DNA from 2 places in the Devosia sp. P1_H9 genome. Region 1 is predicted to be linked to the other one. Evidence: predicted binding sites of a transcription regulator. Region 1 holds the regulator's gene; the other holds the start of a gene.

Region 1 (4,963 bases):
CACCGTGAGGTTCGGCGGATCGATCTGCTCGAAGTTGTTGTACTCCATCGACCAGAAGACATTGCCCCAGGCGACGTTCAGCGCCTCGATGGTCTTGTACTTGTCCTTCAGCCAGAGCCGGAAACCCATGGCTGCGGCGTGCGAGTAGGAGTGTACCGTGTCGTGGCAGCCGTACTCGTTATCGGTCTGCCAGCCGGCGAGTGCCTTGTGCTGGCCGACATGGTCGATCAGCAACCGGGTGATGCGGGCGCATTCGCGCCGATAGCCCAGGTGCGAGAAATCGTAGTGCCGGCGGGAGCCGAAGCCGCGCGGCCGGCCGTCGCGATCGACCGCCAGCATGTCGGGCATCTTGTCGATCAGCCAGCGGGGCGGAGTCGCCGTGGGCGTGCCGACGATGACCTTGAGCCCGTGCTTGTCGAGCACGTCCATTGCCGCAACCAGCCAGCCGAAATCCAGCTCGTTCGGTCGCGGCTCGAGGCGGGACCAGGCAAACTCGCCGATGCGGACATATTCGATGCCGACCTCCGCCATGCGGCGGGCGTCGTCATCCCATTGCTCGACGGACCAGTGTTCGGGGTAATAGCAGACGCCGATAGCGGGAAAAGACACGTTAGACTCAGAGTTTGAGGAAAGGTTCGGCGATGCCGGGGACGTCGAGCGCCACGGCGAAGACGCTGCCGGCATGCGGCTCGACTTCGAGTTGCTCGGGCGTCATATGCTCGCGCGCGGTGGTGATGTAGAGGGTCTTGAGGTCGCTGCCGCCAAAGGCGGGGCAGCTCACCTGGCTGACGCCGGGAACCTCGACCACCTTGTCCAGCTTGCCGTCAGGGGAGATGCGGATGACCTTGCCGCCACCCCAGCGGGCGTTCCAGAGGTAGCCTTCGGAATCGACCACCGAGCCGTCGGCGCCGCCCGGCCCTTCCATGGTGAAGAAGTCCTCCCATGGTCCCGTCGGCTGGCCGGTTGCCGGATCGAGGGCGCAGCGGACAATCATCTTGCCGGCGTCGGTGAAGTAGGCCGTGCGCCCGTCGGGGGAGAAGCAGATCGAGTTGGGGATGCGGATGTTCTCGATGACCTTGGTGGTCTGTCCGGCGCGGTACTGATAGACGCCACCGACCCCCGCCTCGGCCTTCCGGCCCATCGTGCCGATCCAGAAGCCCCCGGTGCGATCGACACGGCTGTCATTGGTCCGGTTGGTCGGAACGTCCTCCTCGATCTCGGCGATCACGGTGCTCGTGTCGGAGGCAAAATCGTAGCGGAGCAGGGCGCCCGACTGCACGATGCCGAGCGTGTCCTTGTCGATCACGGCACCGGCGCTGACCGTGTCCTTGAAGGTAATGCGGTCGACGATGTGGCCGTCGGTGCCGGCGCTCAGCATGGTCTGGTTGAGGATATCGAACCAGAACAGGCGTTCGAGCAAGGGGTTCCAGAACGGGCCTTCGCCCAGCTCGCAGCGGCTATCGACGAACAGTTCGGCCTTCGAGTTCATCGTGGTCTTCCCTGATCATAGGCGGCGACGGCGGTGGTGGCGCGCGATGCCACATCGGCGGCCGACATGCCGGGCTTGAAAATGTAGGTGCCGAGCCCGAAGCCGGCGCAGCCGGCCGCGAAGTACTCGGCGAAATTGTCGGGGTTGGCGCCTCCGACGGCGTAGAGCGGGATAGCCGGCGGCAGCACCGCCTTCATCGCCTTGATGCCCTTGGGGCCAAGCACTTCGGCGGGGAAAAACTTGAGGCCTGTGGCGCCGGAGCGGATAGCGGTGAACGCGTCGGTGGGCGAGAACACACCCGGGTACGAGGTCATGCCGCGCTCGATTGTGGCGCCGATAACTGCCGGGTTGGTGTCCGGCGACACAACGAACCGGCCGCCCGCATCGGCGACCGCGTCGACATCGGCGCGGTTCAGCACCGTGCCCGCACCGACCAGGGCGCGACCGTCGAAGGCCTTGGCGGCGTCTTCGATCGAGCGCAGCGCTTCGGGCGAATTGAGTGGGACCTCGATCATGGTGATGCCGGCGAGCACGAGGGCGTCGCAAACTTCGAGGGTTTCGGGAGGCGTGATGCCGCGAAGGATCGCGATGATGTGGCGGTGGTCCATGAACTTCTATGCCTGTCTTGCTGCCTTGAGTCCGGCGAGGGTGGCGTCGGTCGCATCGACGATGCGGGTCCGGGCGCCGAGCCGTTCAAAGCCCATCTGGTACAACCCGCAAAGGCCGACACTGCCCACCAGCGGAATCTCCGCCTCGCCGATCCAGTCGCGCTGGCCCCCGATCTCGGCGCCGATCAACAGGCCCGAGAGGAAACCGGCACACCATGCCGGGCTGCGGCCCGACAGCAGGGAGCCGGCGCGGACCTTGAACAGCGTCGCGGTCAAGCGCTGGGGGCGCTCGAGCCCCTGGTCGAGACCGGCAGCGAAGCCGACATCACGATCTTCGCCCTCGAGCTCACCACCGAGCGAATGGCGCAGCACCGAGTGGGTGCGCAGCAGCTCGAAGATCTCGCCGGTCATAGCGCTGGAGAAGCGCTCCAGCTTGGTGCCGGAAAGCAGCGCCCACTTGCTGTGGGTGCCCGGCATAACCGCGAGGCCGGAGAAGTTGGGGATCAGTGCCGAGAGCCCAAGCAATTGGGTTTCCTCGCCGCGCATCACGTCCTCCGCACCCAGATCGCGGAGGCAGACGCCAGGCAGGATGCGCGGGTTGTGCGGGCCGGGCATGTCGGGCGCAACGGCGCCGGCAGCGATGCGACCGAGTTCGGCGGGGGCGTCGAGATAGGGGGCCTCGATCCAGCCCTGCCGCGCGCCCGCCATGCCGCAGATCAGTACGTCCTCGACGTCATCGGCGACGCCGTTGAGCAGTGAGGTCAGCACATCGGGGTATTGCTCGCGACTGAGACGGCCCATGCCGTCCGGCGATGAGCGGGAGAAGGCGATCTCACCGGCGGAATCTATTCCCCATGCCCGCAGATTGGAGGTGCCCCAATCGACGGCGACCCATTCGACCTGTCCTGCCAAAACCCTCTCCCTTGCGCCGCCAGTTTGCCGCGCATCAAGCCATGCCGCTACATCGCAATCGGGAAGGTGGTCCACTCTCCTGGTATGATCGCGAAAGCCGCTCGCAGGCGGCGCCTCAGATCCGATGCGCCACTTGCTGCCAGCGGCGCGGAACGTAACGTCTTTGCCAGCCCAGCCCTAGTGCAATTGTTGTCCGCAGCGTCCGGATTCATAAGAAAAAGGGCCGGCTGAGGCAGCCGGCCCGAAGACCCGATTGGCGGCAGGTCAGGAGTTCAGTACTTGCGGAGCAGGCCAACCAGGCGGCCCTGCACCTTCACCCGGTCGGGCGGGAAGATGCGGGTTTCGTAGGCTGGGTTGGCGGCCTCGAGCGCTACCGAGTTGCCGCGACGGCGCAGCCGCTTCAGCGTCGCCTCCTCGTCATCTACGAGGGCGACGACGATCTCACCGGTCGAAGCGGCGTCCTGTTTCTTGATGAGCACGGTGTCGCCATCGAAAATCCCGGCATCGATCATCGAATCGCCGCGCACTTCCAGGGCATAATGTTCACCCGCACCGAGCATCTCGGGCGGCACCATGATGGAATGGCTGTGGGTCTGGATGGCCTCGATCGGAGTGCCGGCGGCGATCCGGCCCATCACCGGGACGGTGACCGCGCGGTAGGCGTCGGCGTTGGCCACCTGAGCCGCGGGGCGTGCCGGCGGGGTCGCGACCCGGCCAAGATTACCCTCGATGACGCTCGGCTCGAAGCGCGCCTTGCGGCCGCCGAGCGATGGATTCATCGAGTCCGGCAGTTTGATCACCTCGAGCGCCCGGGCCCGGTTGGGCAGGCGCCGGATGAAGCCGCGCTCCTCGAGCGCAGTGATCAGCCGGTGAATGCCCGACTTGCTGCGAAGATCGAGCGCATCCTTCATCTCGTCGAACGAGGGTGGGATGCCGGATTCTTTCATCCGCTCGTGGATGAACATCAGAAGTTCGTGTTGCTTGCGCGTCAGCATGGCGGCCCCGTGAGCAGAATCGGAACAAAGACTGAACGTGTTATACGTGTTCCAGTTATGTTCTGCAATCGGACGATGAATATTGCGTTACGATGGCGCTCCTGACGCGCCGAAAGAGAGGACGCGTGGCCGCGAAATCCTCTCGACGTCGAGGCCTTGCGTTTCGTTGACCTGCTGTCCACCAGGGCATACCGTCGAGAGATTGGCGTGTCGAACCCGCACACCCCAACCTTCTCAGCTGGAGCTGTGCTCGTTTCCACGGGCCAGTGAACTGGACTGTTTCTGAGGAGGAAAACATGTCTATGAAGTCAAGCCGTTATGCCATATCCGCAATGATCCTGGGGATCTTGCTCAGCCCCACCGTGGCGGCCGAAATGACCGATGCGGAATTGGTCGCCAACGCGCTGTCGGCAGCGCCGGTGGCGGTGGGCCAGAATGCCACGGTCGTGAACTTCGATGCTCAGATGCAGATGAAGACGCTCAAGGAGGGAACGAACGGCTTTACCTGCATGCCGGACAACCTGGCTTCGCCCACCAATGATCCAATATGCGTCGATGCCGGAGGCATGGCGTGGTTGACGGCATATAGCGAGAAGAAGGACCCACCCGAGGGCGTGGTCGGTTTCGGCTACATGCTGCAGGGCGAGTCGGCGCCCGACAACGTGGATCCGTTCGCGACCGCGCCGCCTGCAGGTCACGACTGGATGGTCGATGGGCCGCACGTCATGATCTTCAACGTCGCAGACGAGATGCTGGCCGGCTATCCCAAGGAAGAACATCCCGACCACACCCAGCCCTATGTGATGTGGCCAAACACTCCCTATGCCCACCTGATGATCCCCGTGCACTGACGACGGGATTGACTGGCGCGTGCCGGCGCATTGGTCGGCGCGCGCCACGGCCGGACTATTGCGGCTCGGCCGGTAGGGTAAGCTGCACGCTGAAGCCTTTGCCAGGCT
Region 2 (4,963 bases), 310 kb from region 1:
GTGGCGTGGATGACCTTCGATCAGATTGGCAGCGACACAGGGGAGGACCGCAAACGTCAGTTGCGGATTTTGCACCGCGTCGGCGGCACGTGGAAGATCGCCTGCATGGTGATGATGGAAGGCGCTGTCGAGGAAGCAAGCTGTCCGCTCATCGAGGTCGACGGGGAGGCGCGCATCCTGTGGACGAACCGGGAGGCACAGGAGCGGCTCCGCGGTCATCCCGGTCTCGTCGCCTCCTCGGGTCGGCTCCGGGCCCGCCGGCGCGAACGTGATGCCGGTCTTCGTGAGGCGGTGCGTGTTGCGTTCACCGAGCTGCAAAGCCAAAGGCCGTTGAGCGTTGCACCAAAGCAGGCCTGGGCGGTGGCTCTCGGCGACGACGAAGCCGGAGTGCCGCAGCATTGCTGGGTTTTGCTGGAGGACGGCAAGGCGCTGGTGTCGTTCGATGACGCCGAGACCCTGGCGCGCCGCATCACGGGAGCGCAGGAGGTGTATGGTCTCTCGCCGACGCAAGTGAAGCTGGCGCGCCTGATCGTTGACGGCCACGACCTGGCGAGCGCCAGTGAACTCCTCGCCGTCAGCGTCAATACAGTGCGCACCCAACTGCAACGCATCTTCGACAAAACCGGCGTGCGCAACCAGGCTGCGCTGGTGCGTTCGCTGCTCAGCGCCGATGTGCCGGGCAAATAGCCCGGCCCGGCGCGAACAGTGCCCTATTCGGCCGCGGTGCGCTGTGGACGGCGCTCCATGACTTCCTTGAGGAAGCGGCCGGTGTGCGAGTGCTTGTTCGCGGCGATATCCTCGGGGGTGCCGACGCCGACCACCTGGCCGCCGCCGTCGCCGCCCTCGGGCCCCATGTCGATGACCCAGTCGGCGGTCTTGATGACCTCGAGATTGTGCTCGATCACCACCACGGTGTTGCCGGTGTCGACGAGCTCGTGCAGCACCTCGAGCAACTTGGCGATATCGTGGAAGTGGAGGCCGGTGGTCGGCTCGTCCAGCATGTAGAGCGTGCGCCCGGTGGCGCGTCGCGACAGTTCCTTCGAGAGCTTGACGCGCTGCGCCTCGCCGCCTGAGAGGGTCGTTGCCGGCTGGCCCACCTTGACGTAGCCCAGCCCAACGCGCTGCAGCGTCGCGAACTTCTCGCGGATCGACGGCACGGCGGCGAAGAAGTCCACCGCTTCATCGATGGTCATGTCGAGCACGTCGGCGATCGACTTGCCCTTGAACTGCACTTCGAGCGTCTCGCGGTTGTAGCGGTGGCCCTTGCAGACTTCGCAGGTGACGTAGACGTCGGGCAGGAAGTGCATCTCGATCTTGATGACGCCGTCGCCCTCGCACTTCTCGCAGCGGCCGCCCTTGACGTTGAAGGAGAACCGGCCCGGGCCATAACCGCGCGCCTTGCTCTCGGGCAGGCCGGCGAACCACTCGCGCATCGGCGTGAAGGCTCCGGTATAGGTCGCGGGATTGGAGCGCGGGGTACGGCCGATCGGCGACTGGTCGATGTCGATGACCTTGTCGAGGTGCTCGAGCCCGGTGAGATGGTTGTGCGGCGCCGGGTTGACGCGCGCCCCGTTCAGCCGGCGGGCGATGGCCTGGTACATGGTGTCGATCATCAGCGTCGACTTGCCGCCGCCGGAGACGCCGGTGATGGCGACGAAGTTGCCCAGGGGCACGTCGACCGAGACGTTCTTCAAATTGTTGCCGGTGGCGCCGTCGATGTGGAGCTTCTTGGTCTTCGATTGCTTCCGGCGCTCGACCGGCATCGGGATCATCATCGCGCCCGAGAGGTACTGCCCGGTGATGCTCTTGGGGTTGCTGATCACCTGCTGCGGCGTGCCTTCGGCGACGATGTGCCCACCATGGACGCCGGCACCGGGGCCGATATCGACCACGTAGTCGGCGGTGAGGATGGCGTCCTCGTCATGCTCGACGACGATCACCGTGTTGCCGATGTCGCGGAGCCGCTGCAGTGTCTCCAGCAGCCGGGCATTGTCGCGCTGGTGCAGCCCGATGGAAGGCTCGTCGAGGACGTAGAGCACGCCGGTGAGGCCGGACCCAATCTGGCTGGCGAGGCGGATGCGCTGGCTTTCGCCGCCCGACAGCGAGCCTGAGTTGCGGGCCAGCGTCAGGTAGTCGAGGCCGACGGCGTTGAGAAAGCCCAGGCGCTCGCGGATCTCCTTGAAGATGCGCTCGCCGATCTGGTTCTGCTGCTCGGTGAGGCGGCTCGGCAGTTCAGTGAACCACTCGGCGGCCGCCTTGATCGACTTCTCGCTGACCTGTCCGATGTGGAGGCCGTCGATCTTCACGGCCAGCGCTTCGGGCTTCATGCGGTAGCCGTTGCAGGCGAGGCAAGGCGCCTGCGACATGTAGCGCTCAATCTCCTCGCGCATGCCAGCGCTCTCGGTCTCCTTGTAGCGCCGCTCCAGGTTGCCGATCACGCCCTCGAAGGGCTTCGTGCTCTTGTAGGTGCGGAGGCCGTCGTCATAGACGAAGTTGATCGGCGTCGAGCCGGTGCCGAAGAGGATCGCGTGCTGCACTTCGAAGGGCAGCTCTTCCCACGCGGTGCCGGTCGAGGCGCCATAGTGCTTGGCCACGGCCTGCAGCGTCTGCAGGTAATAGGGCGCTGATGTCTTAGACCATGGCAGGATGGCCCCGTCGCGCAGCGAAAGGCTGACATCGGGGACGATCATGTTCGGGTCGATCTTCTGCTCGGTGCCCAGACCGTCGCAGACCGGGCAGGCGCCGAACGGATTGTTGAACGAGAACAGCCGCGGCTCGATCTCGGGAATGGTGAAGCCCGAGATCGGATCGGCGAACTTTTCCGAGAAGATCAGCCGCTTCGGGGCGCCGTTCTCGCCAAGTTCGTCGGCGAACTCGGCGAAGGCGATACCGTCGGCGAGCTTCAGGGCGGTCTCGAAGCTCTCAGCGAGGCGGGTAGCGATGTCGGGGCCGACAACGAGTCTGTCTACAACGACTTCCACGTCATGCTTGATCTTCTTGTCGAGGTTGGGCGCGTCCTCGATGTCGTGGAACTCGCCATCGATCTTCACGCGCTGAAAACCCTTGCGCATCAGATCGTTGAGCTCGCGCTTATACTCGCCCTTGCGGCCACGGGCGATCGGCGCCAGCAGGTAAAGCCGCGTTTCCGGCGGCTGCGCCATGACGATATCGACCATCTGGCTGACGGTCTGGCTCTGGATAGGGAGGCCGGTGACCGGCGAATAGGGGATGCCAACGCGCGCAAAGAGCAGGCGCAGATAGTCGTAGATCTCCGTGACAGTTCCAACGGTAGACCGTGGATTTCTGCTGGTCGTCTTCTGCTCGATCGAGATGGCTGGAGACAGGCCGTCGATCTGCTCGACGTCCGGCTTCTGCATCATTTCGAGGAACTGGCGCGCGTAGGCGGAAAGCGACTCCACGTAGCGGCGCTGGCCCTCGGCGTAGATGGTGTCGAAGGCGAGCGACGACTTACCTGAGCCCGAGAGCCCGGTCATCACGATGAGGCTATCGCGGGGCAGCCTCAAGTCGATGTTCTTGAGGTTGTGCTCCTTGGCGCCCCTGATGACGAGATCGCGGTTCGGATTAGGTCTATCGGCCATCAAAGACTTCCACTTGACGAGGGCGAGCGAACATAGTGCCGCTTTGTGCCAAATCGTGTCAGGGTTTCAAAAAAGAGGGGCTAGGCCGCACATCTGGGTATCCGGCGCCCGACTTGCAACTTAACCACGCCGCAACGGTTCCTGTCACCACGACCGTTCGACATCCCGCTCAAACGTGATGTGAACATAAGCGGAACAAAGCAGAGTCGGTCAAGACCGCTGCTGACGGAATCTGTTCGCCGCACGCTTGACAAACCGGCCGGCGGATAGAACATAAAGAGAACGGACGAAACTGTGGGCGAGCGGCGAATGTCGCGCGCGCCGTCCGGACGATAGCGGTAGGATACGCGCCGGAGTTTCTCCCGGGCGCGTATCCGGGAAAGTTGAAAGGAAAGTGCCATGGCTGGCAGCGTGAACAAGGTCATCCTCGTCGGTAACCTCGGCAACGACCCGGAAGTGCGGAACCTGCCGTCGGGCGGCAAGGTGGTGAACCTGAGCGTCGCGACCTCCGAACAGTGGCGCGACAAGAATTCCGGCGAGCGCAAGGAGCGTACCGAGTGGCACCGCGTGGTGATCTTCTCGGAAGGCCTGGTGCGGGTCGCCGAGCAGTACCTGAAGAAGGGCGCCAAGGTGTACATCGAGGGCCAGTTGCAGACCCGCAAGTGGCAGGACCAATCCGGCCAGGACAAGTACTCGACTGAAATCGTGCTGCAGGGCTTCAACTCGACCCTGACGATGCTCGACGGCCGCGGCGAAGGCGGCGGCGACAGCGCCGGCGGCTTCTCCAGCCCGCGCGAGTCCTCGTCGTTCGGTGGCCCGCCGGCCCGCCAGGAGCGCCGCCCGAGCTCGGCTCCGGCGTTTGAGTCCGGCGGCATGGACGACGACATCCCGTTCTGAGGCGGCGCCGGACTACAGGCGTAGCATCGGACGTGAGGTTGAAACGGGTCGCCCAGGCGGCCCGTTTTGTTTTGTGGGAAGTTCCGGGACTATCTCGGCACGATGCTGCCCCAGATCACCAGGGTCCTGACCGTGTAGGTCAGCTGGCCCGCTGCGGCGTAGGGAGCGAGAAGCTCAGCGAGTTCGGCGTCGAACGCCGCTGTCCGATCGCCGAGCTTCGAGTAGGCCCAGGTGTCGCGCGAGTGCTGGCACTTGATGAAATCCTCGACGCTCTGGCTGAACGGCGCGGCGAAGTGCTGCCGGCCGGCGACATCGACGTGACCGCCAAAATTGCCTGCAATCGCATCCAGCCACCGCGGTTCGAACGGCCGGCCGGTCACTTCTGGCACCCATTTGCCGAGGAAACGCTTCCATTCGGCATCCCAGGGGGGTTCGAAGGCGTCATCGCCAGAGATCGCTGCAAAGAC

The links. Region 1 encodes LexA, which represses DNA repair genes until DNA is damaged. Its sites were predicted from a motif close to TGTTCNNNNTGTGTTCNG; they were not measured.
Region 2: the regulator LexA is predicted to act here: its motif matches at 3,867-3,884, upstream of uvrA (excinuclease ABC subunit UvrA).

The regions. Positions count from the first base shown of each region.
Region 1 covers NZ_JBFUCQ010000002.1:19,743-24,705, forward strand. Annotated here, with positions in the region: gene AC1DYL_RS03115 (beta-galactosidase) at 1-609, opposite strand, end outside; gene AC1DYL_RS03120 (SMP-30/gluconolactonase/LRE family protein) at 617-1,489, opposite strand; gene AC1DYL_RS03125 (2-dehydro-3-deoxy-6-phosphogalactonate aldolase) at 1,486-2,097, opposite strand; gene AC1DYL_RS03130 (2-dehydro-3-deoxygalactonokinase) at 2,104-3,009, opposite strand; gene lexA (transcriptional repressor LexA) at 3,282-4,004, opposite strand; gene AC1DYL_RS03140 (hypothetical protein) at 4,307-4,855, shown strand; gene AC1DYL_RS03145 (sensor histidine kinase) at 4,911-4,963, opposite strand, start outside.
Region 2 covers NZ_JBFUCQ010000002.1:332,797-337,759, reverse strand. Annotated here, with positions in the region: gene AC1DYL_RS04870 (LuxR family transcriptional regulator) at 1-687, shown strand, start outside; gene uvrA (excinuclease ABC subunit UvrA) at 711-3,599, opposite strand; gene AC1DYL_RS04860 (single-stranded DNA-binding protein) at 3,999-4,496, shown strand; gene AC1DYL_RS04855 (class I SAM-dependent methyltransferase) at 4,586-4,963, opposite strand, start outside.